Regions from separate parts of the Brevibacillus sp. SAFN-007a genome, predicted to be linked through region 2. Evidence: riboswitches for the same ligand, from Rfam matches in the RefSeq annotation. Region 2 holds a riboswitch; each other region holds the start of a gene.
What was found. A riboswitch is a leader RNA that binds a small molecule or an ion and turns the genes downstream of it on or off. The one in region 2 is predicted to bind cobalamin.
Positions count from the first base shown of each region.

Region 1: linked by a shared signal. The riboswitch ahead of metE (5-methyltetrahydropteroyltriglutamate--homocysteine S-methyltransferase) and the one ahead of ACTHO6_RS18245 (hypothetical protein) in region 2 are both predicted to bind cobalamin.
Region 3: linked by a shared signal. The riboswitch ahead of ACTHO6_RS01185 (ABC transporter substrate-binding protein) and the one ahead of ACTHO6_RS18245 (hypothetical protein) in region 2 are both predicted to bind cobalamin.

Region 1 is NZ_JBQCKK010000008.1:27,450-37,410, reverse strand. It holds gene ACTHO6_RS11210 (hypothetical protein) at 1-216, opposite strand, end outside; gene ACTHO6_RS11205 (long-chain-fatty-acid--CoA ligase) at 480-1,976, opposite strand; gene ACTHO6_RS11200 (acyl-CoA thioesterase) at 2,183-2,677, opposite strand; gene metE (5-methyltetrahydropteroyltriglutamate--homocysteine S-methyltransferase) at 2,707-4,992, opposite strand; cobalamin riboswitch at 5,137-5,337, opposite strand; gene brnQ (branched-chain amino acid transport system II carrier protein) at 5,493-6,845, opposite strand; gene nrdF (class 1b ribonucleoside-diphosphate reductase subunit beta) at 7,240-8,202, opposite strand; gene nrdE (class 1b ribonucleoside-diphosphate reductase subunit alpha) at 8,257-9,961, opposite strand, start outside.
Region 2 is NZ_JBQCKK010000022.1:1,719-11,679, forward strand. It holds gene ACTHO6_RS18240 (hypothetical protein) at 1-37, opposite strand, end outside; cobalamin riboswitch at 647-853, shown strand; gene ACTHO6_RS18245 (hypothetical protein) at 985-1,503, shown strand; gene ACTHO6_RS18250 (hypothetical protein) at 1,532-2,002, shown strand; gene ACTHO6_RS18255 (CbtB domain-containing protein) at 2,037-2,183, shown strand; gene ACTHO6_RS18260 (ATP-binding protein) at 2,197-3,999, shown strand; gene ACTHO6_RS18265 (murein hydrolase activator EnvC family protein) at 4,191-5,387, shown strand; gene ACTHO6_RS18270 (FixH family protein) at 5,417-5,956, shown strand; gene ACTHO6_RS18275 (TVP38/TMEM64 family protein) at 6,077-6,658, shown strand; gene ACTHO6_RS18280 (TlpA family protein disulfide reductase) at 6,655-7,173, shown strand; gene ACTHO6_RS18285 (prolipoprotein diacylglyceryl transferase family protein) at 7,175-7,894, shown strand; gene lgt (prolipoprotein diacylglyceryl transferase) at 7,891-8,667, shown strand; gene ACTHO6_RS18295 (response regulator transcription factor) at 8,707-9,399, shown strand; gene ACTHO6_RS18300 (sensor histidine kinase) at 9,409-9,961, shown strand, end outside.
Region 3 is NZ_JBQCKK010000001.1:237,391-247,351, forward strand. It holds gene ACTHO6_RS01175 (ABC transporter permease) at 1-74, shown strand, start outside; gene ACTHO6_RS01180 (M24 family metallopeptidase) at 214-1,305, shown strand; cobalamin riboswitch at 1,322-1,528, shown strand; gene ACTHO6_RS01185 (ABC transporter substrate-binding protein) at 1,819-2,868, shown strand; gene ACTHO6_RS01190 (FecCD family ABC transporter permease) at 2,902-3,939, shown strand; gene ACTHO6_RS01195 (heme ABC transporter ATP-binding protein) at 3,936-4,742, shown strand; gene ACTHO6_RS01200 (methyltransferase domain-containing protein) at 4,739-5,767, shown strand; gene lepA (translation elongation factor 4) at 5,925-7,742, shown strand; gene hemW (radical SAM family heme chaperone HemW) at 7,844-8,986, shown strand; gene hrcA (heat-inducible transcriptional repressor HrcA) at 9,183-9,961, shown strand, end outside.

The sequences.
Region 1 (9,961 bases), on a different contig from region 2:
GCCCCATAAAGCTTCTTGTTTTTGATTATGGGCGGAGTGAATATGGAGTATTTTTTTTAAAGCAATGAACCCTATTAAGACGATTAGCCCGATAAGAAACGTGTATACCGCTGTGTAGTATAACGTTATTTCTTCTAGCGTGACAAAAATGATAACTAGAACTGTTAGCCAAATGAGTGAATAGATTGCGATGATTCTTGACATGATTTTGTTCATGTATACCTCCTTATTTTCAAAAAAATTCACATACATCCATTTTTCCTCAAGGTGTAAACGTATAGATTTCCTTTCCATGTTTCCGGATAACTCATATACTTTTGGCCATTAGCTACCATAAAAAATGCACCCCCTAAGTTCATCGGTAAACCGCGGGGGTTTTTCCAATGTCTACCTTAAGGAGTACACTTCACGTGCGGGTCTGCTCTTTTCCTTCTACCTACCACAATCAGATAAAACCACCACATGCGCCCAAGCGCAGGTCACTTGCGCAAGCTGCGGCGCAAAATTTTGCCCGTGCTGTTTTTCGGCAGCTCCGGCACGATTTCGACCAGGCGCGGCACTTTGTACTTCGCCAATTTATCCTGGCAGAACGCGACGATGTCTTCCTGGGACACCGCTACTTCCTTGAGCGCGACAAACGCTTTGACTGCTTCGCCGTGCACTTCATCCGGCACCCCGATCACCGCCGCCTCGATAATCGCCGGATGCTGGTAGAGGACCTCCTCCACCTCGCGCGGGTAGACGTTGTAGCCGTCGACGAGAATCATGTCTTTTTTGCGGTCTACGATGTACACATACCCTTCCTCGTCCATCCATGCCATGTCGCCGGTATGCAGCCAACCGTTTTTGAGCGTGGCGGCCGTATCCTCCGGCAGTCCCAAATAACCGAGCATGACATTCGGACCTTGCACCACCAGCTCGCCGACTTCGCCACGCGGCAGCTCGTTGCCCTCCGGATCGACGACCTTGTTCACGACATGGGGGATGTTCACTCCGACCGAGCCAGGCTTCCGCGTCCCGCGCAGCGGATTGAAGGCGGTCGCCGGAGCGGCCTCGGACAGACCGTAGCCTTCCAAAATCATCACTTCGTACTTGGCTTCGAACTTGTGCAAAAGCTCGACGGGCATGGAAGCGCCGCCCGAGCAGCAGATACGGACGGAAGCGAAATCTTCCTTCGTCGCATTCGGCAGTTGGAGCATGTAGTTGTACATCGTCGGCACGCCCGCAAAGCAGGTCGCTTTTTGCTCGCGGATCGTTTGGACTACTTCTACCGGATGGAAGCGCGGAATGATAATCATGGATGCCCCGTAGCGAATGGGGCCATTCAGGCAGACCGTCATGCAAAACACGTGGAACATCGGCAGCACGGCCACCACCCGATCCTCGGGGAGCAGCTCGAACAAAATGCCCATCGCCTCCGCATTGGAAGCCATGTTGCGGTGAGAGAGCATCGCGCCCTTCGGCTGTCCAGTCGTGCCGGACGTGTAGAGAATCACAGCGAGATCGTCTTCGTGTCGCTCTGGCTCGACAAAGCTGCCATCCCCCGCTTGTGCCACCTGCTCCAGCGTCAGTCCGTTGCCTGTCGCCTCTGTGTAGATGAGATGGTTCACATGCTCCAGTTGTTCCTTCAGGGGGGTGAGGACAGGTTCGAGCGCAGCGAGGGCGATCACGGCTTTTGCCTGGCTGTTGGCGAGGATAAAGCTGATCTCTCTCGGCGTGTAGATCGGATTCATCGGGACGACGGCAGCGCCTGTCCGCAAAATCGCATAGTAAGCGCTTACAAACTGCGGCCGATTGTCCATGATGAGCGCCACAGCGTCTCCTTTTCCGATCCCGAGCTTGGCCAAGCCGGAGGCCAGCTTATCCACTTGCTGATCCAGCTCCCGGTACGTGGCTGTCTCTCCCGAAAAGATGTAGGCGGGACGGTCCGGGAAAGTTTGTGCGCTTTGTCGCAAATTTTCATTCAAATGATACATGACCTTCTACCCCCTTTTCAGAAAATTTTAACACTCCAAACGCGCAGGAGAAAGCTTTTCTTTTCGGAGACGGTAGAGAGCTGCGCGAGGAAGCGGGACGGTTCTCGTGCCACGCCTACGTGCCTCTCCCAGCAAAAAAGCCCTCAACCTGCGGTGAGGGCTTTTGCCATGGCTCTGTTGCTTTCGGCTGTTTCTTGCCCGGATGGCTACAACTCCGCCTTCCGCTGCTTCCTCAGCGCGTAGCGATGCTTTGCCTGTTCATGCTGGATACGTTCCTCCTCGGTCTCCGGGATGACGGCGGGCACCAGCGTCGGCTTTCCCTGCTCGTCGAGGGCAATCATCGTCAGGTACGCTCTTGCTGTCATGCGTTTCTCGCCTGTCAACAGATTTTCCGACTCCACCTTCACGAACACTTCCATCGACGTGTTGTGCGTCCAGGTGACGTACCCTTCGAGATTGATCGCTTCCCCTGTCTTGATCGGGGCCAGAAAATCGAACGAATCGCTGGACGCAGTGACGACCGGCTTGCGGCAATGGCGCATCGCCGCGATGCAGGCGATCTTGTCGACGTACGCCATGACCTTGCCGCCAAAGATCGTATGGTGATGGTTCGTATCCGGCGGGAACACGAGGTCCGTCAAAAAGGTTCGCGACTGTCCGACAGGCCGTGCTTCTGTGACGATCTGTGCTTCTGTTGCCATCTGTGCTGCTCCTTCCTCTCGCTCCTCGCTCATGCTTTTTGTGTCAAGCGGTTTCGCACCGCGTGTGTCGCTTGCACCATGTTTTTCAGCGATGCGATGGTCTCCTCTCTTCCCCGCGTCTTCAGCCCGCAATCCGGATTGATCCAAAATTGTCCTGGCGGCAAGACTTGCACACCGCGGGACACCATCTCCTCGATCTCGGCCACAGAGGGAACGCGCGGGCTGTGGATATCGTAGACGCCGAGGCCGATTCCTTTGTCGTACGTGCTTGTCTCGAATACAGAGACCAGCTCGCCGTGGCTGCGGGAGGTTTCGATCGAGATGACGTCGGCATCCAGTTCGCTGATGACATCAATGAAGTCATGGAATTCGCAATAGCACATATGCGTATGAATTTGCGTGGTCGGCTCGACAGTCGAGGTGGCGACCCGGAACGACTGGACCGCCCAGTCCAGATACGCGGCTCTGTCTGCCTGCTTGAGCGGCAAGCCTTCCCGCAGTGCCGGCTCATCCACCTGGATCATGCGAATGCCCGCTGCTTCCAGGGCCTCGACTTCTTTGCGCAGCGCCAACGCAATCTGCTCGCACACTTCCTGGCGGGGAACGTCGTCGCGCACGAACGACCAGTTCAAAATCGTAACAGGACCAGTCAACATCCCTTTTACTGGTTTCTCCGTCAACGACTGGGCATACACGCTCTCCTTGACCGTCATCGGGGAGACGAACTGCACGTCGCCGTAGATGACAGGCGGCTTGACGCAACGGGAGCCGTACGACTGCACCCAGCCGTTTTTGGTGAACACGAAGCCGTCGAGCTTTTCGCCGAAATATTCCACCATGTCTGTCCGCTCGAACTCGCCGTGCACCAGCACATCCAGGCCGATCTGTTCCTGAATGGCGATCCACTCGCGGATTTGCTCCTGAATGAACGCATCGTACTGTTCGACGGTCGCCTTTCCTTTTTTGAACTGCTGTCTGGCCTGGCGAACCTCTGTCGTCTGCGGAAAGCTGCCGATGGTCGTCGTGGGCAGCAGCGGAAGCTTCCACGTCGCCTGTTGAAGCTCGCGACGCTTATGAAACGGCACTGTCCGTTTGGCCGCTGTCGATTTCAGCTCTTTTCTCGCCTCTTGCACTTCCGGGCGGTTCCGTGCCGGAGATTGGGCCAAGCGCAGCAAGTCTATTTCGTTCTGGGCGATTTCCTTCGAGATCACATACTTTCCATATTGGAAACCTTGGACTAACAAGCGCACTTCCGCCAACTTCTCATCGGCAAACGCCAATGCGACGCGCACTTCCTCGGGCAAATCGGTTTCGTCCTCTACCGTGACAGGAACGTGCAGCAAGCTGCTGGACGGCTGAACCCATATCCGGTCTGGCGCTACCACTTCGCTCAACGCTTTGACCAGCTCCCACTTTTCCTCCAGCGCCGAACGCCAAATGTTGCGCCCGTCGATGACACCCGCGCCAAGCACCTTGTCCTGCGGGAAACCGTGCGTCGTCAGGTTCGCGAGGTTTGTCTTTTTCCCGTGAACGAAATCCAGGCCCAAGCCGTGAACAGGCAGGGCAATCAGCTCCTCGTACCAATCCACCGCTTCAAAGTACGTCTGGACCATCAGTTTGAGATGCGGCAGCGCCTGGCTGAACTGCTCGTATACCCGGCGAATGATAGCTTTGTCATCGGCGGTGACGTCGAGAACAAACGCCGGCTCATCCATCTGGACCCACTCCACGCCGTGCAACTCCAGCTCTCGCAGGACGTCCAGGTACAGCGGCACGATCTGGTCGACGACACGCGCAAATTCGTCTTTGGCATAGCCTTTGGACAGCTTGACAAACGTATACGGACCGACAATGACAGGCTTGCCCGCGATTCCCAGCTGATCCCTCGCCTCCAGGTACGCTTGCAGCGGTCTGTTTTCCGTCAGGACAGGCGCTCGCTCGCCGAACTCGGGGACGATGTAGTGGTAGTTCGTATTGAACCACTTCGTCATTTCGCAGGCGACCGCTTCCTTGTTGCCGCGCGCCATGGCAAAATACGTAGCCAGCGGCACGGGGCCACCCGCATACGGGAACCGTTTCGGAATCAAACCGAACATGACCGCCATATCGAGCATGTGATCGTAGAACGTAAAGTCGTTGACCGGAATCTGCTCAATCCCCTTTTTTTGCTGTTGGACCAGATGCTGCTTGCGAATGTGCTCCATGTGCGTAAGGAAGGTCGTCTCATCCAGCTTTCCTGCCCAAAAAGACTCCAGCGCCTTTTTCCACTCGCGATCCTTGCCGATGCGCGGATAGCCCAAATTGCTGCTTTTCATCTGCTTCCTCTCCATCCTTTGCGATCATTTTTCGATTCTGCCCAAGAAAAAAAGGCATCTCCAACGATCAGAAAGAACGTTAGAAATGCCAAATAAGCATGGAAATCACAGCATCCTAACACCTCCCTATCTCCCGTAGGTTAAGCAGTGTTGTCGAAACAGGCAGGTCTCCTGACTTGAGGATCATGATTTGCCCAACGCCTTCCCAGTCTGTCTCGACCAGTGGCCAAAAGTTGGGCAAACTCCCCTCATACAGTGGCGGGACCGTGTCGGATTCTCACCGACTTCCCTTTTCATCCTTGCGCCGATTTTCATCGCCAAGGAACCTGTTCCCACTCCTATGAAATTGTCAGAGAAAGAGCATGTGTCCCAAACACATGCGGGACACACCTTTCTTCATACAGTACCACGTAAACCAGTTTTTGTCATGCTAAACTATTTCCATTTCCCAAAATGATGCTAAAGTTCAGGCTGCTTCCGCGCAACGCGCTTCGCCCTCCCTATTGCTTGGTCAGGCGAAGCTCCCGCGCACGCAGCGAAGGCTTGCGGATCAGGTAAACGATGTAGCCGCCAACGCCACCGACCAGCGCGGGAAGCAGCCATCCCAGCCCGATCGTGTACATCGGCAAGTAACGTGTAAAGAGATCGTTAATCACCGCGAGCTGAACCCCGGCAGCATTCAGCCCGTCAAACAGGCTGACGAAAAACGTAGCGAGCAGGCTGCCTTGATACACCTCTGGCCGCCCGCCGAACCCTTGATGCAAAAACGTCAAAAAGATCAGCGAAATGGCGATCGGGTACATCGTGGTCAAGATCGGAACGGACACCTTGATGAGCGTGGTCAATCCGATATTGGCGACAAGGGTACTGAAAATAGCCAGAATCACGGCAAACTGCTTATGGGAAATACGCGGAAACAAGGTGTGGAAATACGACGAGCACGCCGTAATCAGTCCGACGCTGGTCGTCAGGCACGCCGCCGTAATCATCAGACCGAGCAGCAGACCGCCGTAAGAACCGAAATAATAATTCGACACTTTGGCCAAAATTTGCGCGCCGTTTTCCAGATGACCCAGCTTGGCCACACTGGACGCGCCCATGTAGGAAAGCACCGTGTAGAAAAACGCCAGGAGTACGCCTGCAATCAGCGTTGCTTTGGCGCACGTCAGCAAAATTTCCTTTTTGGCCGTAACTCCTTTTCCCTTGATCGCATTGACGACGATGATCCCAAACACAAACGCGCCGAGAGCGTCCAAGGTCAAATACCCGTCCTGGAAGCCTTTGAAAAACGCCTTGGTCTGGTAATCCCCCACCGGCGCTTGCAACTCGCCAATCGGGTTCACCATCGCCGTCAGGACGATAATCCCGATAAAAGTCAGCTTCATCGGTGTCAAGACTTTTCCGACTACATTGATAATTTTTCCAGGATTGAGCGACAACAGGCAAGCGAGCGTAAAGAACAAAACGGTGAAGACCATCAGCGGCACAGGACCGGCCTGTTCCGATAGAAACGGCTTGATCCCGATCTCAAACGAAACATTCCCGGAACGCGGGATCGCGAAAAACGGCCCGATCGCCAGGTAAAGCAAAATCGTGAAAACGAGGCCGAACAGCGGATGAACACGGCTGGCAAGCGAACGCAAATCGTCTTTGCCTGAATACACCAACGCTGTAATAGCCAAAAGCGGCAGCCCGACCCCTGTCACGAGAAAGCCTGCGTTGGCTTCCCAGACATTGGTTCCCGCCATTTGCCCCAGCATCGGGGGAAAAATCAGATTGCCTGCGCCGAAAAACAGCGCAAACAGCATGAACCCGATGATGAGGATAAACGAATACGAAACTTTTTGCTGCATGACAAAAACCTCCTGTGATGAAAAACAAAGGGTTATTTCAACAACCCTCAGATTAGTGAAAAAATTCACGAAGTCTACGGGCTTGTCCAAGTTCCAGCTAAACTGGATATCCTTGGATCTATTGTCAGATAAATCAGTCGGACAAGCACATGACTTCATGACCTGGGACTCTCGCCGTTGCGTTTGGCCGTTCCCGCCGAAACCTCTCTCTCTTTGACCCGTTAGCAACGAAAAGAGCCGACACATCATTTATATATAACATAAATAAGAGGGAAAAGGTATTTCAAAATGAAGAATTCTTTCGTTTTTTTCAGTAAAATAATATTTACCGAAAAATTTTCCGCAGAGCAAAAAAGACTGCCGTCGCTAGACAGCAGCCTTTTGAAACGATCGTTTACCTGGTTTCATCGAAACGAAAATCGTCATCAGTCAGCGGCTCGACGTTGATCGTGCGGACGTAGCCATTTCCTTTTTTCGAGAAGAAATCGTGCTGCTTGGTGTGCGTCCGGATTCCGTTCAGGACGATCGGATTGACGTCCTCCTCCGGGAAGAACGGCTCCAGTCCCAAATTCATCAGCGCCTTGTTCGCATTGTAGCGCACGTAGGCCAATACCTCATCGGCCAGCCCGATCTCCGTGTACAGGGAGACGGTATACGCTTCTTCATTTTCGTGCAGCTCATGCAAGAGCGCGTACAGCTCTTCTTTGACCGCTGCCTGCTCTACGACGCTGAGGCGATGGTACACCTCCTGCGCGAGTACGCCGACGTACAGGCCGTGAATGCTCTCGTCCCGCACGATCAGGTCGATAATCTCGCCGCTGCTCGTCATCTTGCCCTGCCCGGCCAAAAAGAGCGGGTAGAAAAAGCCGCTGTAAAACAGGTAGCTTTCCAGGAAAACGGAGGCGACCATGGCCATGTACAAATCTTTTGGCGTCTCGATCTCCTGGTAGCGCTTGGCGATCAGCGCCGCTTTCTTTTGCAGATGCGGACTCTGCTCCACCCAGGCAAAAATTTCATCAATTTCCTCCGTAGCCGCGAGCGTGGTGAAAATGCTGCTGTACGATTTGGCGTGGATTTGCTCCATCATGCCCATGAAGGCCAGGACGGCTTTGCGCTGCAGCCCGTCCACATGCTCCATGATTTTCGGCATCCCGACACCGCCCTGCACCGTATCGAGCAAGGTCAATCCGCCCAGCACTTTTTTATAGGTATCCCGTTCCGCATCGCTCAGCTCCATCCAGGACATTTTGTCATCCGAGAGCGGAATCTCGTCATCGGTCCAGAACTGCATAATGTTCTGGTTCCAAAACGTCATCGTAAAATCGTCGTCCGGCCTGTTCCAATTGACAGCTTTCATAGGGCGCTCCTCTTCTCTGAAAAAACTTGTTCCATCCGGGATCGTTCACTCACATTAAACAGCGCAGCTGATGCACTCTTCTACCGTCAGATGCTTGGTGCGTGTGTAGTAGAGCGACTTCAACCCTTTTTTCGCTGCGTAAATGTAGTAGCGCGCCAGCTCTCTGGTCGAGATGTTGCTGTTGACGTGCAGCACGGTGGAAATGCCTTGGTCCACATGCTCCTGAATCTCCGCAATCAAATCGATCACCTTGAACTGGTCGATCACGTAGGCAGATTTGTAGTAAAAATAGTTCTCCTGCGACAAGTACGGCATCGGATAGTAGGTCGTCGAGTTCGCGTACGTCCGCGTCTCGATGTGCTCCACGATCGGCATGACGCTCGACGTTGCATTCTGTATGTAAGAAATGCTCTGTGTCGGGGCAATCGCCAGACGGTAGGCGTGATACAGCCCGTGCTCCTGCACCTTTTGCTTGAGAGCGGCCCAATCCTCCGGCGTCGGGATGTGCATGCCCGCAAACAGCTCCTGGCCTTTTTCCGTGCGCGGACGGTAGTCGTTTGCGAGATATTTGTCAAAATACGTGCCTTTGGCGTACTCCGACTGCTCGAAGCCCATGAAGGTTTCCCCTTTGGCCTTGGCAATCTCCATACTCATTTCCAGCGAGTAATAGTTCATCATCATGAAGAACGTGCGGACAAAATCTTTGGCTTCCTCGCTCTCGTACATGATCTTGTTTTTCGCCAGATAGCCGTTGAGATTCATCGCGCCCAACCCGACCGAGTGCAGTTCGCGGTTGGCCTTTTGCACGCCGGGCGCATTTTCCACACGGGTCATATCGCTCACGGCGGTAATCGCCTCGATGCCCTCGCGCACGGATTCGCGCACTTTTTTGTGCTCCATCACGTTGACGATGTTGAGCGAAGCCAGATTACAGCTGATGTCGCGTCGGATGATATCCGGCTCGCCGTAGTTGGTGATCGTGGATGTCTCCTGGAGCTGGAAAATTTCCGTGCACAGATTGGACATTTTCACAGAGCCGATGTCCTTCAGCGCGTGGTTTTTGTTCGCGTTCGTCTTGTTCATGATGTACGGATAGCCCGATTCCATCTGGATCATCGCGATCTTGGTGAGCATGTCGCGGGCGCTCATGACCACCTTTTTCTTGACGCGCTCGTTTGCCACCAGCTCGTCGTACATTTCGTCGAGATCCATATCATCCAGATGGACACCGTATTCCTTGTAGACGGAGTACGGAGCAAATACAGTCAGCGGTTTGTTTTCCTCTGCCAGCTTGTAGAACACATTTGGCACGATCAGGCCGATCGACAGCGTCTTGATCCGCGATTTTTCATCGGCATTGATCTTTTTGCAATCGAGAAATTCGTTGATATCCCAGCCGAAGATGTTGTAGTACGCTGCCCCGGAGCCTTTGCGCTGCCCCATCTGATCGGCGTAGGAAAACGCGTCCTCCAGCAGCTTGAGCACAGGCATGACGCCCTTGGCCGCCCCCTCGACGCCTTTGATCGGCTCACCGCGTCCGCGCAGCTTGGACAGGTTGACGGCTACGCCGCCGCCGATTTTCGAGAGCTGCATGCAGGTGCCGAGCACGTAGTTGATCGAGTTCAGGGAGTCGTCCATCTCCAGAAGGAAGCAGGACACCATTTCGCCCCGACGGCTTTTCCCCGCATTGAGGAACGTCGGCGTCGCCGGCTGGAGTCGCTGTTCCATCATCGACACCGTCAGCCGCTTCGCCAGCTCG
Region 2 (9,961 bases):
ATGAAAAAGCTTTTTTGATTACTGCTTCTTTGATCATTGTTTCTACCTCCCAACATATACAAATTTACAAAATTATAACAAAATACTGGAAATATATTTGTCAATACTTAGAAATTATGGTTTTATAAGGAAAATATTTTGATTACTGCTATCCTCTTTTTATTTGAAACGATTACCGGACAGGGGCGATGGCTTTCTATACGAATCGAGACTTGAAAGTTTCGTGTCGAATCAGATTTCCGATAGTCAATTAGGATGGAGTCCTGATATAGTAATCATGTGTTAAAAAGCACGTTTGATTAAAGTGAGACAGGGAAGGTGTGTTGCTTTGGGGATTGTAGATTTGTCTAACTTAACTTGGGAACAGTTTTGGATTGGTGTTGCCTACCTTTTGACTACCGGTTCGCTTGCCAGTTTAGGAGTTGTTCGACTGTTTCAACAGTATACACGAACCTGAATCATGTTATTAGGAGCCGCTGGAGTTTGTACTGTCATATTCTTTGTGTTTATTTCCGATAACCATTTTAAGTTGGGGTAATAGTGATGCTACGGAAAAGACGATCACAGTGGAACGATGATCGTTTTATGATTTGTATTATACAAGTAACCTATAATGGACTATAATGTACATAGCTTGTTTGACAATTGAATATAGTGGAAAAAAGGTGAAACGCTGCAGCGTTTCTTAAAAGGGAAGAACGGTGCAAATCCGTCGCGGTCCCGCCACTGTTATTGGAGAGCACGCTTAGGTCACTGTGTCCTAACGGGAAGGCTTAAGCAAGCTGAATGTAGTTATTCAGCTACGTGCGTTTGATCCATGAGCCAGGAGACCTACCTTTTTTCTTGATCACAACAGTACCTACGAGGATAGGGAGGTGTGTATAGATGACGCTTGTTTTGTCGCGTCTATAGGCACTTTCTGCACATTTGTAGAAAGTGCTTTTTTGTTCGGGTTCGCCATCATAAGAAAAGGAGTAGAAAGACATGACGAAGGTGACTTTTCTAGGAATCATCGCTATCATTTTCGCTTTGATGTTTTCGAACTCACCTGTAACAGCCGGAGAATCGATAATCGCAAACGTACAGAATGAACAAGGGGGAGACGTACGCCCAGATTTGGATACCGCAGAGGTAGAACTTATGTTTGCCAATATCCAGAACGGTACTGCTCATATCTTCCTTCGTAGTCCTGAACGCAAATTCTTTTCGCCAACGGATTTTCCCATTGTGGAAGGAACGGATTTAATTGACGCGACTTTGCCGATAGAAAACGGGAAGGCAACCTTTCAGTACATGTTTCCCATTCGGGGCGATTATCATCTAAAAGTAGACGTAGTGGATGGTGAAGGAAAAGCTGCAGGAACTCACGAGCTTGTCATTACCATCAATGAGAATCCGGAAGAAGTAAAAAATGCTGTTATTTTTATTGCGATATTGGTTGCTTTTGGCTTTGTTGTCGGCTATGTCTTATCGAGAGGGAGGAAACGTGTCCATGCGGTTTAGGGTTGTACTCCTAGTTAGTGTACTGCTTATGTCAATGACAAGCTCCACTGTTTTTGCACATGGATCCGATCAAGGGGGTGGCGACCATCATGCTCGGGTCGGGGAACTGGCCTATTTTGAAGGGAAACTCGAAACGTCAGGTCAAGAAAGAGGCCCGTATGAAGTTCAGTTCCATGCGATCCGATTGGAGGACAAAGCCGAAATCATGTCAATGAAAAGCAGTTCCCCCGATGGATCATATAAATTTGCTATGCAATTCTTTGATGGAGCAGAACATGAGGTAACCATTTCGCTTGTCGATCCAGCCACAAAATCTATTCTTGCAGAGAAGAAAGTAACCGTAGAGGTAGAGGGGTTTCATCCTCCTTTTGCTTTTAAAGTCAAAACCATGGTGTTTCTACTGTCAGTTATCGCTTTTGGAATGGTTGTGGGGGTAAGTGTTACACGATGGGGAAAAACAAATCGAAAATGGAAGGGAGAGTACCCTGATGTCGCATAAGTTCGAACATGCAAAAAAATACAACGTGAAAAACATGTTCCTTTCTTTGCCGGCCCAGTTAGCCGCAGTTCTTTTTCTCGCCGGAATTGTCCTATATACCACCCTGTTCTCTGGTTATGCTCCCGTACACGATTCCCTTCATGAATTACGACATGCTCTGATGTTTATTCCATGCCATTAAGGTGGTAGAACCATTGAACACCGTCATTGTACAGCTTTTTTCAATGGCCATGCACAGGTTTGCTCATAGGCGACAAGTTAGATTGCTTGAACAAACGATTTCAATGTTCATTCGCTTATGGGAGAGGGATCCAGAGAGGTTGTTTGTCATCTTGATACAATTCAGTAAGGATTCACGCTGGGTGCTTCGCTACATAGCCGGAAGGGAACTCTATAGATTTTTGCAAGCTGGTGGAAAGAAGGCAGCGGAAATCTGGTTTACTCTGGCGGATGATGACAATTTGTATGTCCGAGAAGGGGCTGCAAAGGGTATTGTGGCAGCATCAGCCGTTAGCTTTGACGAAGTATGGTCCTTCTGGGAAAAAGCTTTCTCTCATCCTTCCGACAAGGTACGTCAAACGGCCGCCCTGACTTTTATCAAGCTTTGGGAAATTCCGTTTGTACGGGAGCGGCTTCTGTCTGTGTACTCTCATCTCCAATCTGATTCATCGGCAAAAGTAAACACAATCGTCAAGACACACATCGCCCCTCTGTTGGGAAAGAACGACAAACCTGTTGTGTTGACAAAACATTATGTCACTACGGAAGAGCTTCCTGTGCCCTCCAGGTTAATCGATCAAGTCATTGGACAAGAGCGGGCCGTAGACATTATCAAATTGGCCGCTCGACAAAAACGTTCGGTACTTCTTATTGGCGAGCCAGGCACAGGAAAAAGCATGCTGGCGAAGGCCATGTCTGAATTACTTCCCGCTTCTTCGTTGGAAGATATCATTGTGGAGTTGAACGAAGAGGAGAGAAATGTTCCACGAGTAAGAAGACTCCCGGCAGGTGAAGCGGAGAGAATTATTAAGCAACGGGAAAAGGATGTTTACACCAGTGTCTTAACTCTTCGTTGGATTGTAGGGTTTGCCTGTACTGTGTCTCTGTTTGTTTCTGTATTTTACTCCGTTACCCGAGATAATCCCATTTACATCATGGGTGGACTGTTTGCAATCCCATTGTTCTATTGGTTCGGGAAAACCATAAAAGCCAAATCCACAAGTCAATTGCCAAAATTCCTAGTAAACCATCGAAACACATCACGAGCTCCGTTCATTGATGCGACAGGACTCCACGCTGGGGCCTTACTCGGAGATGTACGTCATGACCCTTATCAATCCGGAGGATTAGAGGCGATGCCACATCACTTGGTTGAACCCGGTGCAATCCATTTGGCACACAATGGCGTACTTTTTATTGATGAAGTCTCCACTCTCTCGCTGGAATCCCAGCAGTCCCTGCTTACCGCTTTTCAGGAAAAGAAACTGAGCATCACAGGGCTTTCGCCGGGGTCAAGCGGAACAATGATTCGAACAGAACCTGTACCGTGTGACTTCCTGATGGTTCTGGCTGGTAATCTGTCGGACGTTGACAAAATTCATCCTGCTTTACGGTCAAGGATCCGCGGATACGGGTACGAAATCTACATGAAGACAACCATGGATGATACCGAAGAAAATCGCTATAAATTGACTCTGTTTGTAGCACAGGAAGTACGCAGGGACGGAAAAATCCCGCATTTCACCCGTGAAGCAGTCGAAGCTGTGATAAATAAAGCGAAGGAGATGTCCGGTTATCCAGATAAACTGACGACCCGTCTTCGAGAACTGGGAGGACTTATTCGTGCAGCAGGAGACATTGCTGTACAAGCAGATTCTCCCGTTGTTCTAGAGGAACATGTACAACAAGCACTAATCATCTGCAAGTCAATAGAAGAGCAAATGGATTCAAACCAGACATCCTCCTCCTCGTCGTTACAGGTCAGTTGCAAAGTGTAATTTCACAAACCCTTGGTCTTGTAGTAGGGAGACCAAGGGTTTTGTTTGTTTTCTTAACCTCCTTAAACTTTCGACCAGTAGAATCTATTTAAACTAATCAGCATTCCCCGAAATACCTCCATATTTTCTACACATCTTTTTCGTAAACTGTTCTTGTTCTATTAACTCTTTAATAACATTAGGAGTTACACATGAAAACAAGGGCATTTATTGCTGCACTAGCATTCTTCATTTCATGGAGCTTGATTCCGTACTCAGAAGGCTTAGCACAACAAGAGTCCGTTTCCAAGATTCAAAAGCAACTTGATGAAATTCGCGCTCAAAAGCGGAAGAAAGTCCAATCTATGAAAAACATTGATTCACAAATTCAGACGATACAAAAACAAAGCAAACAATTGGACGATGAGCTGATGGTGATTGACCTAAGAAGAAACGAGCTCCAAACCAAAATAGACCGTTTGGAAAATAGAATAGCACTGACAAAACAACAGATGGTGCAGATACATAAGGAACTGGATCAAGTTTCCAAACGGATTGCAAAACGGGAGTCGGTACTGCGGGCAAGAGTCAAAGCCATGTATGAGCAGGGATCGACAACCTATTTGGATGTAATTTTTGGTTCGAAGAGTTTTAGTGATTTTCTCCTTCGTTGGAAGATAATCCAAATGATTGTTGAACAAGACACAACAATATTGGAGGCTCACCAAAAAGACAAAGCGCTTCTCCGGCAACAGGAAGAAAAAATAAGAGCTTCGTTGTCGGTAATTGAGTCGTTGGTGGAAGAATCTGAGAATCTGAAGATCTCTCTTGATCAACAGTACAAAAAGAGTATGTTGGTAAAAGCAGCATTGAAAGAACAGCAGGCAAAACTCTCTGACATAAGGGAAGAGGAAGAACAAAACTTGCTGCAATTGATCACCGCTGAATCCAAAAAGATCGCGGAAACAAGACAAAAGAATAAGAACGTATACTCTAGTACTTATTCTGGAGGTCAACTTTTTCTCCCGTTGCCACCAAGCAGTTACCGTTTGACGTCTTCCTTTGGTTTAAGAAAAGATCCGATTACCGGGAAGTCGTCAGGGCATAATGGTCTTGATATGGCTGCTCCCAAAGGGACCGATATCTATGCCGCCGAAGACGGCGTTGTAACTGTCGCCAGTTATTTGCGCGGTTACGGAAACGTAATTGCTATCAAACATAATGAAGAAATCACCACGTTGTATGCTCACATCCGCGAAGGAGGCATTATGGTAAAAGTCGGGCAAACGGTAAAACGTGGTGAGAAAATTGCCGAGGTTGGTTCTACTGGGCGTTCTACAGGGAACCATCTCCATTTTACCGTTTACAAAAATGAGCAGGCCGTAGATCCCGACGGCTTTCTGAAGTAAGTAAGACATAAGAAGGAGGAAGTACCGAGTTGAGAATAAAGGCTATTTTGATTTGTATCGTTTTTTTATTTGTATGGACGATTACCATCCCAGGCGTGAAGGCAGATGTTGAAAACGGGTGGTATATAACCGGTATCTCGTATGATGGACCAATAATCGCACAAACGGATACCGTATTTTATGTTGGTGTCGTAGAGGCAAAGGTAAAGAATGGTGAGATGGGAGAACTCGAAAGTGCCACAGCAGTTACCGACGCACAAGTTACAGCAGTTTTCACGAAAGGCCAAGAAAAGATTGAGGCTACTCTTATTCATGAACAGAATGGCGAGTATAAGGGTGTAGTCGCATTGCCTACTGCCGGAGAATGGATCGTAAAAATAAAAGCCATCCGCGGTCACTCTGAACAAAGGCAAGTAAATCCAACCGATCAAAAATATGAGGCTGAATTCACAACCCCGTTAAAGGCTAAAGATCCGGAAAACAATTGGATGCCCGTGTATTTGTTCATACTCGTGTTTGTAGTAGCAGGAATATTGATGTTGATGTGGGTAAGAAAACGGAACCCATGACAACTAGGATGGCACGGATGATTCGTGACCATCTTTTTCTTTCCGGCGCTCCATAATTCCTACATATTTTGATTCTATACTTACCTTACAAGAAACGGATAGACGGGTTAGGAGGTCACTGTGGATTGGATTACAAACGTAGAAGCGATCGCGGAATGGTTACGGTCCTGGGGAGTGATCGCTATTGCAGGCAGTATACTGCTCAATGTGGTCATCAGTATAACGGGAGTGCTGCCTTCCATTTTTTTATCGGGAGCAAATGCAATCGTATTTGGTCTGATGGGAGGTTTTCTCGTTTCTTTGGTGGGTGAAGTGACGGGAGCAGTACTGGCATTCCAGCTCTATCGTTGGGGAGTAGGTAAGTCAAGAAAACTGAGGAAATGGTCGGAAAGCAATTGGGTACAAAGAGTCAACCAAGCTTCCCGGCTAAAGCAAATGGCAGGCATAGTCCTACTGCGGGTTAACCCCCTTTTGCCGTCCGGATTTGTCAACTTCGGTGCCTCTCTGACAAGGATATCTCTTTTGGATTTTCTGTTGGCTACATTGATCGGGAAAATTCCTTCCTTGGTTTTCGAGACGTTTGTTGGGCATGATATCGTATTTCTCTCGGAAAACAAATCCCGTTTGGCCGTATCGCTGATATTGGGAAGCCTTGTCTTCTTGATATTCTGGTCAAGACGTAAAAAGGGGGAGCATTTATGAAAAAAAGTATTGCGATTCTGTTTATTATCATGTTGGCGGTAATTGCCATCTACAACAATAACCAGACAAAAAACGGTTCACCTGACCAGATTCCCAAGATAGGATTTACAGCTCCTCATTTTTCACTGTCGTCACTGGATAACCAAACCTACCAAGTTGCCGGGAAACGCGATAAGCCGGTTATTCTGAACTTCTGGGCGTCCTGGTGTGGTCCCTGCCGGGAAGAGGTGCCATACTTAAAAGAGTTATACGAGAAGTACAAAGATCGTTTGGATTTCTACGCGATTAATCTTACAGCCAATGATGATGTTGAATCTGCAAAAGCGTTTGTAAAAGAATTTGGACTCTCGTTTCCTATTCTGCTGGATGAAACGGGTAAGATAGCAAATCTGTATCAGGTGATTTCCATTCCGACCACATACTTTATTAACACAAATGGCATCATCACACAAAAAATCATTGGTGCAACGGATCCTGGATCGTTTGAACAATACATGAAAGAGTTGGTTCGGTAACATGATGATTCGTTTATTACATCAGCTCACAAATGTCGAATGGCTTTCCATGACCTTTTCCGGATTGGTCGCTTATTTCGTGATATCGAGGCTGTTAAAAGGGGAACCGTCTCGAGAACCCATAACAGACGCTCTATTCAAAAGCGGTTTAATTGTTTTAGCCATTTGGAAGCTATCCCCACTCGTTTTACAGCCTACGTTGCTGTTGGACGAAACCTTGAACCTATTTAGTTTTTTGCTTTCCACCGGTACGGATCTAGGATTATACCTAGGTGTTGCTGCAGGAGTATGGTTTATAACCTACAAAATTCGAAAAGACAGCATACCGGCAGAAAAAATAACGGAAGTATTGCCATTCGGACTATTAAGTGGATTTGTGGTGTTTTTCCTTCTGAACCGAAGTGTCGGAACGGTGACTGAAATGCCCTGGGGAATAGCAGTTGATCAATCTTCGTACCGATATCATCCATTAGGTCTGTATCAACTCATTTTTGGAATTGCTAGTGGACTGTTGATGATATGGGCGAAAAGAAGAGGAAAGTCTGTATCATTTGGTTCATTTCTGTTGTACTTTAGTTTGTTTCAGATGACGTTGACATTCTTCCAGTATACAACACCATATTTTCTCGGTCTGTCTCTTCAGCAGCTTTTCTTCATTGTAGTTGCCGCTTTAAGCATTATATTCAACACGTATAAAAAAGAAGGGAAGGATATAACATGAAAGTCGTTCTGTTTTATCTTGGCGATTATCCAGTCCGTTCCTACGGACTCGTGGTCGTCCTAGCCATCCTCTTAGCTGTCGGGATCGCGCGATATCTGGCCAGAGATACCGTATATCGTGATCATATATCCCCGTTTGCAGTTACAGCGGTCATTTCTGCTTTAATCGGGGCAAGATTGTGGGAGGTTCTGTTTTTTCAATGGGCGTATTATTCGACTCACCCGCTGGAGATAATCGCAATTTGGAACGGTGGTTTATCTATACAGGGAGCGATTATCGGCGGTATTGCTTCCGCGATTTATTATACGTGGCGACATAAGTTGTCCTTTTGGGACTTTGTTGATACGTTGGCCCCTGCAGTTGTCTTTGGACAAGGAATAGGGCGGATTGCTTGTTTTTTGAATGGCGATGCATTTGGATCGCCGACCGGGAGTAATTTTGGAATCGTCTATCCGGAAGGGACGATTGCCTATGAACGCTACGGATCGCAACCGTTGTGGCCGGCTGAAATTTGGGAAGGACAATGGGATTTTATTATTTTTGGTATCTTGATCGCAATGAAAACAAAAAAACTTCCGAAAGGCATTCTCTTTGTTACGTACCAATCCCTGTACGCATTAGGCAGATTTGCTCTTGAATTTTTAAGAGGAGACACACCTAGGTATTTGCTCGACTGGACGGCTGCGCAATGGACTAGTTTCGCAATAATCGTATTGATGATAATGTTTGCCATCGCCATAGTTTTTCGTGAAAAAAGGGGCGACGTCTCGTAACGTATGAACGGGATAGAATGTAATAGGGAGGTGTCTTGAATGTCTTCCACTATACTCATTGTAGATGATGAACCACAGGTTCTTGAGATCCTCTCCTCATATTTAAAAAAGGACGGGTATCACGTCATAACATCAGAAAACGGGAAGGAAGCAATCGAGTTAGCATTAACATACCCTATTGGATTACTTGTTTTGGACCTGATGCTCCCAGATATTAACGGCGAAGAGGTATGTAAAGAGATCCGAAAACATTCTCGGGTTCCCATCTTGATGTTAACGGCGAAAAGCGGTGAATCAGACCGAATCAAAGGATTGGAACTTGGTGCAGACGATTATCTGGTAAAGCCATTTAGCCCACGTGAGTTAGTTGCTCGAGTTAGAGCCATTTTAAGGAGGAGCGGAGAATACCAAACGCTTAGTGATCACATCCAAATTGGTGAGTTGGCAATTTCACTAACCTACAAAACTGTCACGAAGAATGGGATACCTGTAGAATTAACTCCTAATGAATTTCGTTTACTCACAACATTAATCCGGCACCCTGGACGCACTTGGAGCAGGGAAGAACTAGTTTCGGAGGTTTTAGGGCTTGATTTTCATGGTAGTGATCGAACGATCGACACCCATGTCAAAAACCTGCGGCAAAAAATCGAGGATGATCCGAAACAACCTGTATATTTGAAGACCGTATACGGTTTAGGCTATCGGTTTGAGGATCCTACAAAGAATTGAGGGTAGCAGATGCGAAAAATTTGGGTCAAGCTAGCTCTCGTACTAATGATTGTAAGTGCAAGTGGTATTCTGGTATCGATGTTATTGTCCATTAAAGAAATGGATTATCACTTTTCCTTTTATCTGCAGGATTTAAGCAAAAAGCATCGTGAGGAAATTATCTCACTTGTGCGTGAGGAATATCAAAAAGAAAACGGATGGGGAAACGGCGTCTTTTCAAAATTGGCAGCCTTGGCAAAGGTACTGGACCTTGAAATCACACTTTATGACAAGAATCATCAAATCCTTAGAATGGTAGGTAATCATCGAGAAGGTAATGCTCAACCTTATTCGAATGCAAATACGATTCCTATAACGCTTGGTAATGAAAGTATTGGGTACATCTATATTTTACACAATGCTGATAATTCGGCCATGTCGTTGGAAGAACATTTTCAGATTGCTCATACAAAAGCAATGCAATGGACAATGTTGGTATTACTATTAATCGCATCGATCACTAGCATCATCATAGCACGTCGAATTGTACAGCCTATCGTACACATGAGTAAGGCAGCGGTAT
Region 3 (9,961 bases), on a different contig from region 2:
TGCTGACCGTTCTCGGCTTTAACCTGATCGGAGACGGGATGCGGGATGCGCTTGACCCGCGGATGAAAAACTAGCGTGCGATCACAGGGGCAAAACGGGCAAACGGGGAAGGCAGTCCGTTTGCCTCTTTTTTTGTTCCGTCCCGCTCTTCTTTTTTGGGGAAAGAAATGGTATTCTCGAGGAAGAATCTTGTCGAAAGCGAAGGTGACGCAGGTGTATTTGGAGCGCATTTCGAAACTGCACAATTTTTTGACCAAGCAACAGCTCGACGCGGCAGTCATCACCTCTCCCAAGCACGTTTCCTATTTGACCGGCTTTTTTACCGATCCGCACGAACGGTTTATGGGGCTGATTGTTCCGGCCCAGGGCGACCCATCCCTGATCGTTCCCGCCCTTGACCGCGAAGCGGCACAAGCGGCTTCGACTGTTCAGACGATTCACACACATACGGATATTGAGAATCCGTACGAGCTGCTCAAGCGCGTATTGCCAGCGAACCTGAAGAAGCTGGGTATCGAAAAAAGCCACATGACCGTAGAGCGTTACGAGGCGATCGGACAAGTTGTCTGTGCAGAGAGCTACGTGGATGTGGAAGAGCCGCTCCGCGAAATGCGCCTGATGAAAACGCCGGATGAAGTGGCCCGTATAAAAAAGGCGGTACAATTGATTGAAGATACACTCCGCGAGACGCTGAAAACATTCCGAATCGGCCAGACCGAACAGGAAATCGTCGCGGAGCTGGAATACCAGATGAAGCGTCTGGGAGCGGACGGCCCGTCTTTTTCCACGATGGTTTTGGCGGGGGAAAAGTCGGCCTTGCCGCACGGAACACCTGGTTCGCGCAAGGTGCAGGAAGGCGATTTGCTCCTGTTTGACATCGGGGTAGCAGCGGACGGCTACGTTTCCGATATTACCCGTACGTTTGCGGTCGGCCAGATCAGCGAGCAACTGCGCGACATATACGAAACGGTGCTGGCAGCGAACGAGGCGGCGATTGCCGAGGTGCGTCCAGGGGTGACGTTTGCCCATCTCGACCAGACCGCGCGCGACGTTATTACTGCAAAAGGCTACGGCGACTATTTCATTCACCGTCTGGGGCACGGCCTCGGAATGGACGTGCACGAATATCCGTCCGTACATGGGCAAAACCAGGAAACGCTGCGCCCAGGCATGGTCTTCACGATTGAACCGGGGGTGTACGTGCCGGGAGTAGGCGGCGTGCGCATCGAGGACGATGTGGTGGTCACCGAAACGGGCGTGGACGTGCTGAGCCAGTTCCCGAAGACACTGACGGTGATCGGATAAGTTTTTCCCGATGACAATTGGATAGCAATCTGATGGTGCTGCCCGGAATCGCTTGGTTCCGCCAGCTTAAAAGGGAAGTCCGGTGAAAATCCGGCGCGGTCCCGCCACTGTAACGAGGAGTGTCCGGCCAAAAAGCCACTGTTTTTCGCGCGACGAAAAATGGGAAGGCGGCTGGGGACGATGATTCGTAAGCCAGGAGACCTGCCATGAGATGATGTGCAATCGACCCACGAGGATGGGACAGATGTGGAAGCAGACCAGGAACAGGCGCTGTAGCAGCGCTGATTCTATAGGTATGCCTGCGTATGTCGAGCACCTCCCGATTGGAAAACTGGGGGGTGCTTTTTTCTATGAACACCCCCGTGGCAGTCGAGGCTGGGAAAGGGGTGATGCAGCTGTCGAGTTGCCAAACAAGCAGGCTCTCTGTATAGTAAAGTTGTAATTCGTATTCATTACGATTTACATAACGCTTCATTTTCAGCATGCCAACAACAAAAGAAGAGGGGTTACCAGATGAGTGCAATCCGTATGAGAAAAAAAGCTTTCCACGCTTTCGGGATGGCTGCGCTGACAGCGATCCTGCTGCTTTTGTCCGCATGTGGCTCTACAGCACCTGCTGCGACCGAATCCACGGGGGCGAATGCTGGCTCGGAGCAAACGGCCCAGCCTGCTGCTGACAACAAGCCCGTCACGATTGTGACCAACGGAATCGAGATGACGTACCCGGAAGCGCCCAAACGCGCTGTCACGATGAACCAGCACGTAACCGAAGTCATGCTCGCGCTGGGTCTGGCTGACAAAATGGTCGGAACCGCGTACCTGGACGACCACATTTTGCCTGAGCTGAAAGCCGATTACGACAAGGTGCCTGTCCTGTCCGACAAGTATCCGACCAAAGAGGTGCTTTTGGCCGCAAACCCTGATTTCGTTTACGCAGGCTGGAAAAGCGCATTTGGCGACAAAGGCGTCGGCTCGATGGAGGATCTGGAAAAAATGGGGATCAAATCGTACCTGCAAGAGTCCTCGAACAAGCCGGGTCCGACGATTGACGACGTGTTCGCGGATATTCGAAACATCGGCCGCATTTTCCGTGTAGAAGACAGAGCGAACGAACTGATTGGCAAAATGAAAGCGGAAATCGAGCAAACCGTAAGCAAAATCGGCAAGGTGGACAAGCCGCTGAACGTATTCGTGTACGACAGCGGAGAAGACCAGCCGTTGACCGCTGCCAACAACTACATGACGGCCCTGATTCACGCGGCAGGCGGCAAAAACGTGTTCGACGACATTCAAAAAGGCTGGGCGACCGTCAGCTGGGAAGAAGTCGTGAACCGCAAGCCGGACGTCATCGTCGTGGTCGACTACGGCGACAAAACCATCGAGCAAAAACAAAACTTCCTGTTGTCCAAAAAGGAACTGGCTGACGTGCCAGCGATCCAGAACAAGCGTCTGATCGTGCTGCCGTTGTCCGCAGCGTCCGAAGGGGTCCGCGCCCCCATCGCGCTGAAAATTCTCGCGGAAGGTCTGTACCCGGATACATTCCAATTAAGAAGCGGCTGCTAAGAGAAGGAGGGAACGGCCCTGCACAAGATCAAGATGCCCTTCATCATCGTTGCCCTGCTGATCGGGCTTGTCGTCTCGATTACGTTTGCGGTGACACTCGGCTCGGTGGAAATCAAACCAGCGACGGTATGGAAAATTGCCTTGGCGAATCTCCCGCTGGTTCATCAATGGGTGGAAGTGGATTGGTCAAAAGGAGAACAGACCATTATCTGGGACATTCGGTTTCCCCGCGTCCTGCTGGGGGCTGTCGTCGGGGCCGGCCTGTCTGTTGTAGGGGTGGCGATCCAGTCTCTGGTTCGCAACTCCCTCGCAGATCCGTACATATTGGGAGTCTCCTCGGGCGCATCGGCCGGAGCGACGCTGGTCATTTTGTTCGGAGCATTCAGCATGTACGGACAATTCGCGCTTTCCTTCGGTGCGTTCACCGGATCGCTCGTCTCGATCCTGCTTATTTTTACCTTGTCCCGCATCGGCGGGCAAAACTCGACGGTGCGTCTGCTCATGGCCGGCATCGCGATATCCGCCATCCTGTCTGCGATCACCAGCCTGATTATTTTTTCTGCGCCCAACGAGCACGGCATCCGCTCTGTCCTGTTCTGGATGAGCGGCAGTCTGGCCGGAGGGAAGTGGGAGTATTTGACCATCCCGACGTTGATTGTCGTCATCTGTCTGCTTGTCCTGTTGACGCAATACCGTTCGCTCAATGCGATGCTGATGGGCGAAGAAGCGGCGGGGACGCTGGGCGTCAACACGGTGCGATTTCGCAAGCTGCTGCTCATCATGACCGCGCTTTTGACGGGCGTCATCGTCTCGATCAGCGGTTCCATCGGCTTTGTCGGCTTGATGATGCCGCATATCGTACGCGTCATCGTCGGCTCGGACCATCGGCGCGTCCTTCCTGTCAGCGCCTTGCTCGGGGCCATTTTCCTGATTTGGGCGGACGTGATCGCCCGGCTTGCGTTTGCGCCGGAAGAGCTGCCAATCGGGATTATCACGGCGCTGTGCGGCGGTCCGTTCTTTCTTTGGCTGATGATGCGCAGCTCATATTCTTTCGGAGGTAGCGGGCGATGAATCTGCATGTGGAGAACATTTCGATCGAGCTGGAGAAAAAAACGATTTTGCGCGACGTGAGCCTGACGGTTCGCTCCGGCGAATTTGTGGGGCTGATCGGGCCGAATGGCAGCGGAAAGTCCACCCTGCTCAAAAGCATTTACCGGGCGCTTGCGCCACGCAGCGGATTTATTTCCCTGGACGGGGCGGACGTGTACCAGCTTACCGCCCGGCAAAATGCGCAGCGCATGGCGGTCGTGCGCCAGGAGTCGTCCATCGAGTTTGATTTTACCGTCATGGAAATCGTCATGATGGGGCGCTCTCCCCATAAACGGCTGTTTCAAACCGATACCCCGGCGGACAGCCGCATCTGTGAGGAGGCGCTGGCGCGGGTCGGCATGCAGGCGTACGCCTCGCGCAGCTTTTTTTCCTTGTCTGGCGGAGAAAAGCAACGCGTGCTGATTGCAAGAGCGCTGGTCCAGCAAGCCGGGTTTCTCGTCCTGGACGAGCCGACCAACCATCTGGACGTCCGGTACCAGCTACAGGTGATGGATCTGGTCAAGACGCTCGGGATTACCGTGTTTTCCTCGCTGCATGATCTGAATATCGCCGCCATGTACTGCGATCGGCTGTACGTCATGCGCGACGGGGAACTGGTTGCTTCCGGCACGCCGGAAGAAGTGCTTGAACCCGCGTTGATTCGCGACGTTTTCGGGGTAGAGACAGAGGTGGTCACCCATCCGATCACGGGGAAAAAACACGTGTATTTCTTTTCGGAAGCCGTTCGCATCCAACCATCGCGACAGGAGGTCAAAGCACAATGAGCGTGTACAGTTGCCGCGTATGCAAGTTCCGCTATGACGAATGGATTGGCGATACGAAAAACGGCGTCCCGCCAAGGGTGCCTTTTTCGCATTTGGCAGGCTCGGTCTGTACGACCTGTGGGATGCAAGGGGAAGGGCGGCATGTGCGCCTTCCGGAGGCCACATACTCCGGATTGGAAGCCACCTATTACGACCAGTTTGCCGGAAAAGCGGGCATCGCGTTTTACCGCGACTGGCTGCTGCAAGAAGCAGCGCAAGCCCCGGTGTCCGTGCTGGAGCTTGGCGTAGGCACCGGGCGCATTGCCATTGAGCTGGCGCGCTGCGGCTTGTCCGTCTGCGGCGTGGACAACAGTCCTGACATGCTGGAGATCGCGACGAAAAAGAAGCGGCGCATGCTCAAGGACAACGAGGAGCTGCTTGAGCTGATCGAGCAAAATGTACAGGAGCTGCAGCTAGCTTCCCGCTTTACCCATGTGCTGCTGCCCGAAGGCATTTTTCAGCAGGCGACCTGTAGAGAGGAGCAGCGGCAGTTGCTTTCGGTCGTTACCCGGCATTTGACAGAAGGCGGAATCGTGGCGATTGACTTGCTCCTGCCGCCTGTGAACCGCACATGGTCGCTCATGCAGCGCAAGTTTGTGTTCCCGGACCGGATGGTGTACCAAAAAGTCGAGGGAGAAACGCTCATTGCCGAGCAAAAATTCCGCTATACGCTGACCTATGAGACGTTTGTGGAGCAGGTGGAGCAGCCGCGCTACCGAGTGGAGCGTGAGCTGGCGCTGCTTTTGCCGGGGGAGCTGGAGTTGCTCCTGGAATCTTCGGGCTACAAGGTCGTGCAAAGCAGGGAAAACGTCGTCTGTCACCACAGCCAGCCGCCAGCACAAACGGGAGAGTACGAGCCGGATCGCTGGCAGCACGGCGGCTATCCGTTTGCGGAACCGCCCGGCGCTCCAGGGGCGGCGACGCGCTGGACGATCATGGCCCAAAAAATATCCGCAGACGAGCCGACCCGATCGCGGTCATCCTAGTGCCCGAATCCTTTGCCGCTGACGAAAAACGTGACAAACGCCGTATTCTCTTTGGTTGCTCTTTCTATCACGCGTTTGTTATAATTACCGTTAGTGTATTTTTTCGAGCGCAATCTGGATGTTTGGATGGATTCGCGTGGGAGGGAACGAACAACACATGGATCGCCGTGAAAGACAAAAAAGGATTCGAAATTTTTCCATCATCGCCCACATTGACCATGGAAAGTCGACGCTGGCAGACCGGATTCTGGAGTTGACCGGCGCATTGACTGCACGTGAGATGGAAGCCCAGTTTCTGGATACGATGGAGCTGGAAAAAGAGCGCGGCATCACGATCAAACTGAATGCCGTGCGTTTGAACTATAAAGCAGAGGACGGAGAGGAGTACATTCTCCACCTGATTGACACGCCTGGACACGTAGACTTTACGTACGAGGTTTCCCGCAGTCTGGCTGCCTGTGAAGGGGCGATTCTCGTCGTGGACGCTGCGCAGGGGATCGAAGCCCAGACGCTTGCCAACGTCTATTTGGCGCTGGACAGCAACCTGGAGATCATTCCGGTCATCAACAAGATCGACCTGCCGAGCGCGGAGCCTGAGCGCGTGAAGCAAGAAGTCGAGGATGTCATCGGGCTGGACGCCAGCGAAGCCGTACTGACTTCTGCCAAAGCGGGCATCGGGATCAAGGAAGTGCTGGAGGCGGTTGTCCAAAAGGTGCCGGCTCCAGAGGGAGATCCGGACGCGCCGCTGCAAGCTTTGATTTTCGACTCGTACTTTGACGCGTACAGAGGGGTTATCGCTTCGATCCGCGTCGTGAACGGTACGCTTCGAAAAGGCATGAAAATCAAGATGATGGCGACAGGCAAGACGTTCGAGGTAACGGAAATCGGGACCTCTACGCCGCGCCAGACACCAGTGGAAGAGCTGACCGTCGGCGACGTAGGCTACGTGGCGGCTTCGATCAAAACAGTAGGCGACACGCGCGTCGGGGATACGATTACCGATGCGGCACGCCCTGCTGCCGAGCCGTTGCCAGGCTACCGCAAGATCAATCCGATGGTATTCTGCGGCCTGTACCCGATCGAGACGAACGAGTACAACGACCTGCGCGAAGCACTCGAAAAGTTGCAACTCAACGACGCGTCGCTGCAATTCGAGCCGGAGACCTCGCAAGCGCTCGGCTTTGGTTTCCGTTGCGGCTTCCTGGGACTTTTGCACATGGAGATCATTCAGGAACGCATCGAGCGTGAATTCAACATCAACCTGATTACGACGGCTCCGAGCGTTATTTACCGGATTACCCGGACAAATGGGGAAGTCATCGAGATCGACAACCCGTCGAAGATGCCGGAAGCGCAAAAAATCGAAATGATCGAGGAGCCGTACGTACTGGCGACCATCATGGTGCCAAAAGAGTACGTGGGCGACGTCATGCAGCTTTGCCAGGGCAAACGCGGGGAGTTCCTCGACATGCAGTACATGGGCGAAAACCGCGTGCAGCTCAAATACGACATGCCGCTCTCCGAGATCGTCTACGACTTCTTCGACATGCTGAAGTCGGGTACGCGCGGATATGCCTCCTTCGACTACGAAATGGCGGGCTACAAGCCGTCCAAGCTGGTGAAGATGGATATTCTCCTGAACGGTGAGATGGTCGACGCCCTGTCGTTTATCGTGCACAAGGATACGGCTTATGCGCGCGGCAAAGTCATTTGCGAAAAGCTGAAAGAGCTGATTCCGCGGCAGCAGTTCGAGGTGCCGATTCAAGCGGCCATCGGACACAAGGTCGTGGCCCGCGAAACGATCAGCGCCCTGCGCAAAAACGTTCTCGCCAAGTGCTACGGCGGGGACATTTCGCGGAAACGCAAGCTGCTCGAAAAGCAAAAAGAAGGAAAGAAGCGCATGAAGTCCGTCGGTTCCGTCGAGGTGCCGCAAGAAGCGTTTATGGCTGTTCTGCGCATGGATGATAAGAAGTAGGCCTGACCTCGTGTCAGGTCTTTTCCATTCGTCGACAAGCGCGCAGCCTGGCGCGACCGGGTGTTTCACCCTGATTCCACATCCAAAGGAGGGGAAGAGCTATGACGCCGCAATCGGTTTACATCCACATTCCCTTTTGTACGAATAAATGCTACTACTGTGATTTCAACTCGTTTGTGACCAACAACCCACAGTTGATCTGGGATTATCTGGACGCCTTGAACAAGGAGATGGAGCTGACGTTTCGCGAGCAGCCCGTTCAGGAGGTCAAGACGATCTTCGTTGGCGGAGGGACGCCTACTTTTCTCGACCACGCGCAGATGCGGGCGTTTTTGCAGAGCGTACAGACCCACCTCGGCCCGTACTGGTCGGAGGATATCGAAGTGACGATGGAAGCCAATCCGGGGACGACCGATGTGGAAAAGCTGCGGATTATGCGCGAGCTTGGCGTCAATCGGCTCAGCTTCGGCGTGCAGTCGTTTGACAATGCCCTCTTGAAGCGGCTGGGACGGATTCACGATCGGGACGACGTGTACCGCAGCATCGAGAACGCGAAGCAAGTAGGGTTCACGAATATCAGCATCGACCTGATGTTCGGCCTGCCGGACCAGACGATGGAGATTTTTCGCGAGACGCTGCGCAAGGCTTTCGAGCTGGGGACGACACACTTCTCCGCGTACAGCCTCAAGGTGGAGGAAAATACGCTCTTCCACACGCTCTACCAAAAAGACCAGCTGCCGCTCCCTTCGGAAGAGACCGAGCTTGAAATGTACATGGTGCTGATCGAGGAGATGGAGCGACACGGCTACCCGCAGTACGAAATCAGCAATTTTGCAAAACCGGGCTTTGCGAGCAAACATAATAAAACCTATTGGCTCAATCGTGAATACTATGGGGTGGGGGCAGGTGCTCACGGCTACGTGTGCGGGCAAAGACACGTCAACGCGGGTCCGCTTCTGCTTTACATGCAAAAATGCAAGGAAGGGCTGCCGCGTGTCGAGCAGTTTGCCGTGCCGAAGGAAGATGCGATGGAGGAACAGATGATTCTGGGGCTGCGATTGCGAGAAGGCGTCGATCTGGCCGAATTCGCTTCGCGCTTTGGCGTATCTGCACACGAAGTTTTTGGGACAATAATAGAAGAAGAGATCGCCAAAGGCATGCTGGAAGAGCAAGACGGCCGGTTGAAGCTGACCAAACGGGGGCTTCCGCTGGGAAATGAGGTATTTGCGCGTTTTCTGCGCTAAAAATCAGGACATTGCTGGCGAAATGGGGGAGATTTTGGCCGTGGATCTCGCGCAAGTCCGTTGACAAATCCTTCTACTATTGATACCTTAGTAAGTAGATTTAGCACTCGTTAGTGATGAGTGCTAACAAACGCTCCGGACAGCGGAGCGGCACCTATCTTTCTTTTCATGCTCAACGGGGAGGCGAGCGACATCTATGTTATCTGACCGTCAACGATTGATTTTGAGTGCGATTGTCGATAATTACATTCATTCTGCCGAACCGGTTGGTTCCCGGACGATTTCGAAACGGGAGGACATCGGGTTTTCTTCGGCGACCATTCGCAACGAGATGTCCGACCTGGAAGAGCTAGGGTACTTGGAGCAACCCCACACGTCGGCAGGGCGGGTTCCTTCCACAAAAGGATACCGTTTTTACGTCGACAATCTGATTCAGCCGCAGCGCTTGAGCGAGGCGGAGTTGGGCAAACTGAAACAGTTGTTTGCCGAGCGTATTCTCCATTCCGAACAGGTGGTAGAGTACACCGCTCAAATTCTTTCCCAGTTGACCAACTACACGGCCATTGTGCTGGGGCCGGAGATTTTTGAGCATCGGTTGAAACATATTCAAATCGTTCCTCTGAACGAGACACAAGCGGTTGCGATTGTCGTTACGCATACCGGGCGTGTGGAGAACAAGCTGATCGATCTTCCCGAAGGCATGGGCGCAAGCGAAATCGAGCGCCTTGTCAACCTGTTGAATGCCAAATTGACCGATGTCCCGCTGTGGCAGTTGAGACAGCGCGTCTATCAGGAAATATCGGGCGAGATGCGCCGCTATGCGGAGCAGTACGAGGAAATGCTGAAGATTCTCGACAAGTCGTTGACGCAAGAAGAGGAGCGCGTATACTTACGCGGTGCGACCAAGATCATGGATCAGCCCGAATTCCGCGACGTAGACAAGGTCAAGGACATTCTGGAGCTTTTGGAGCAAAA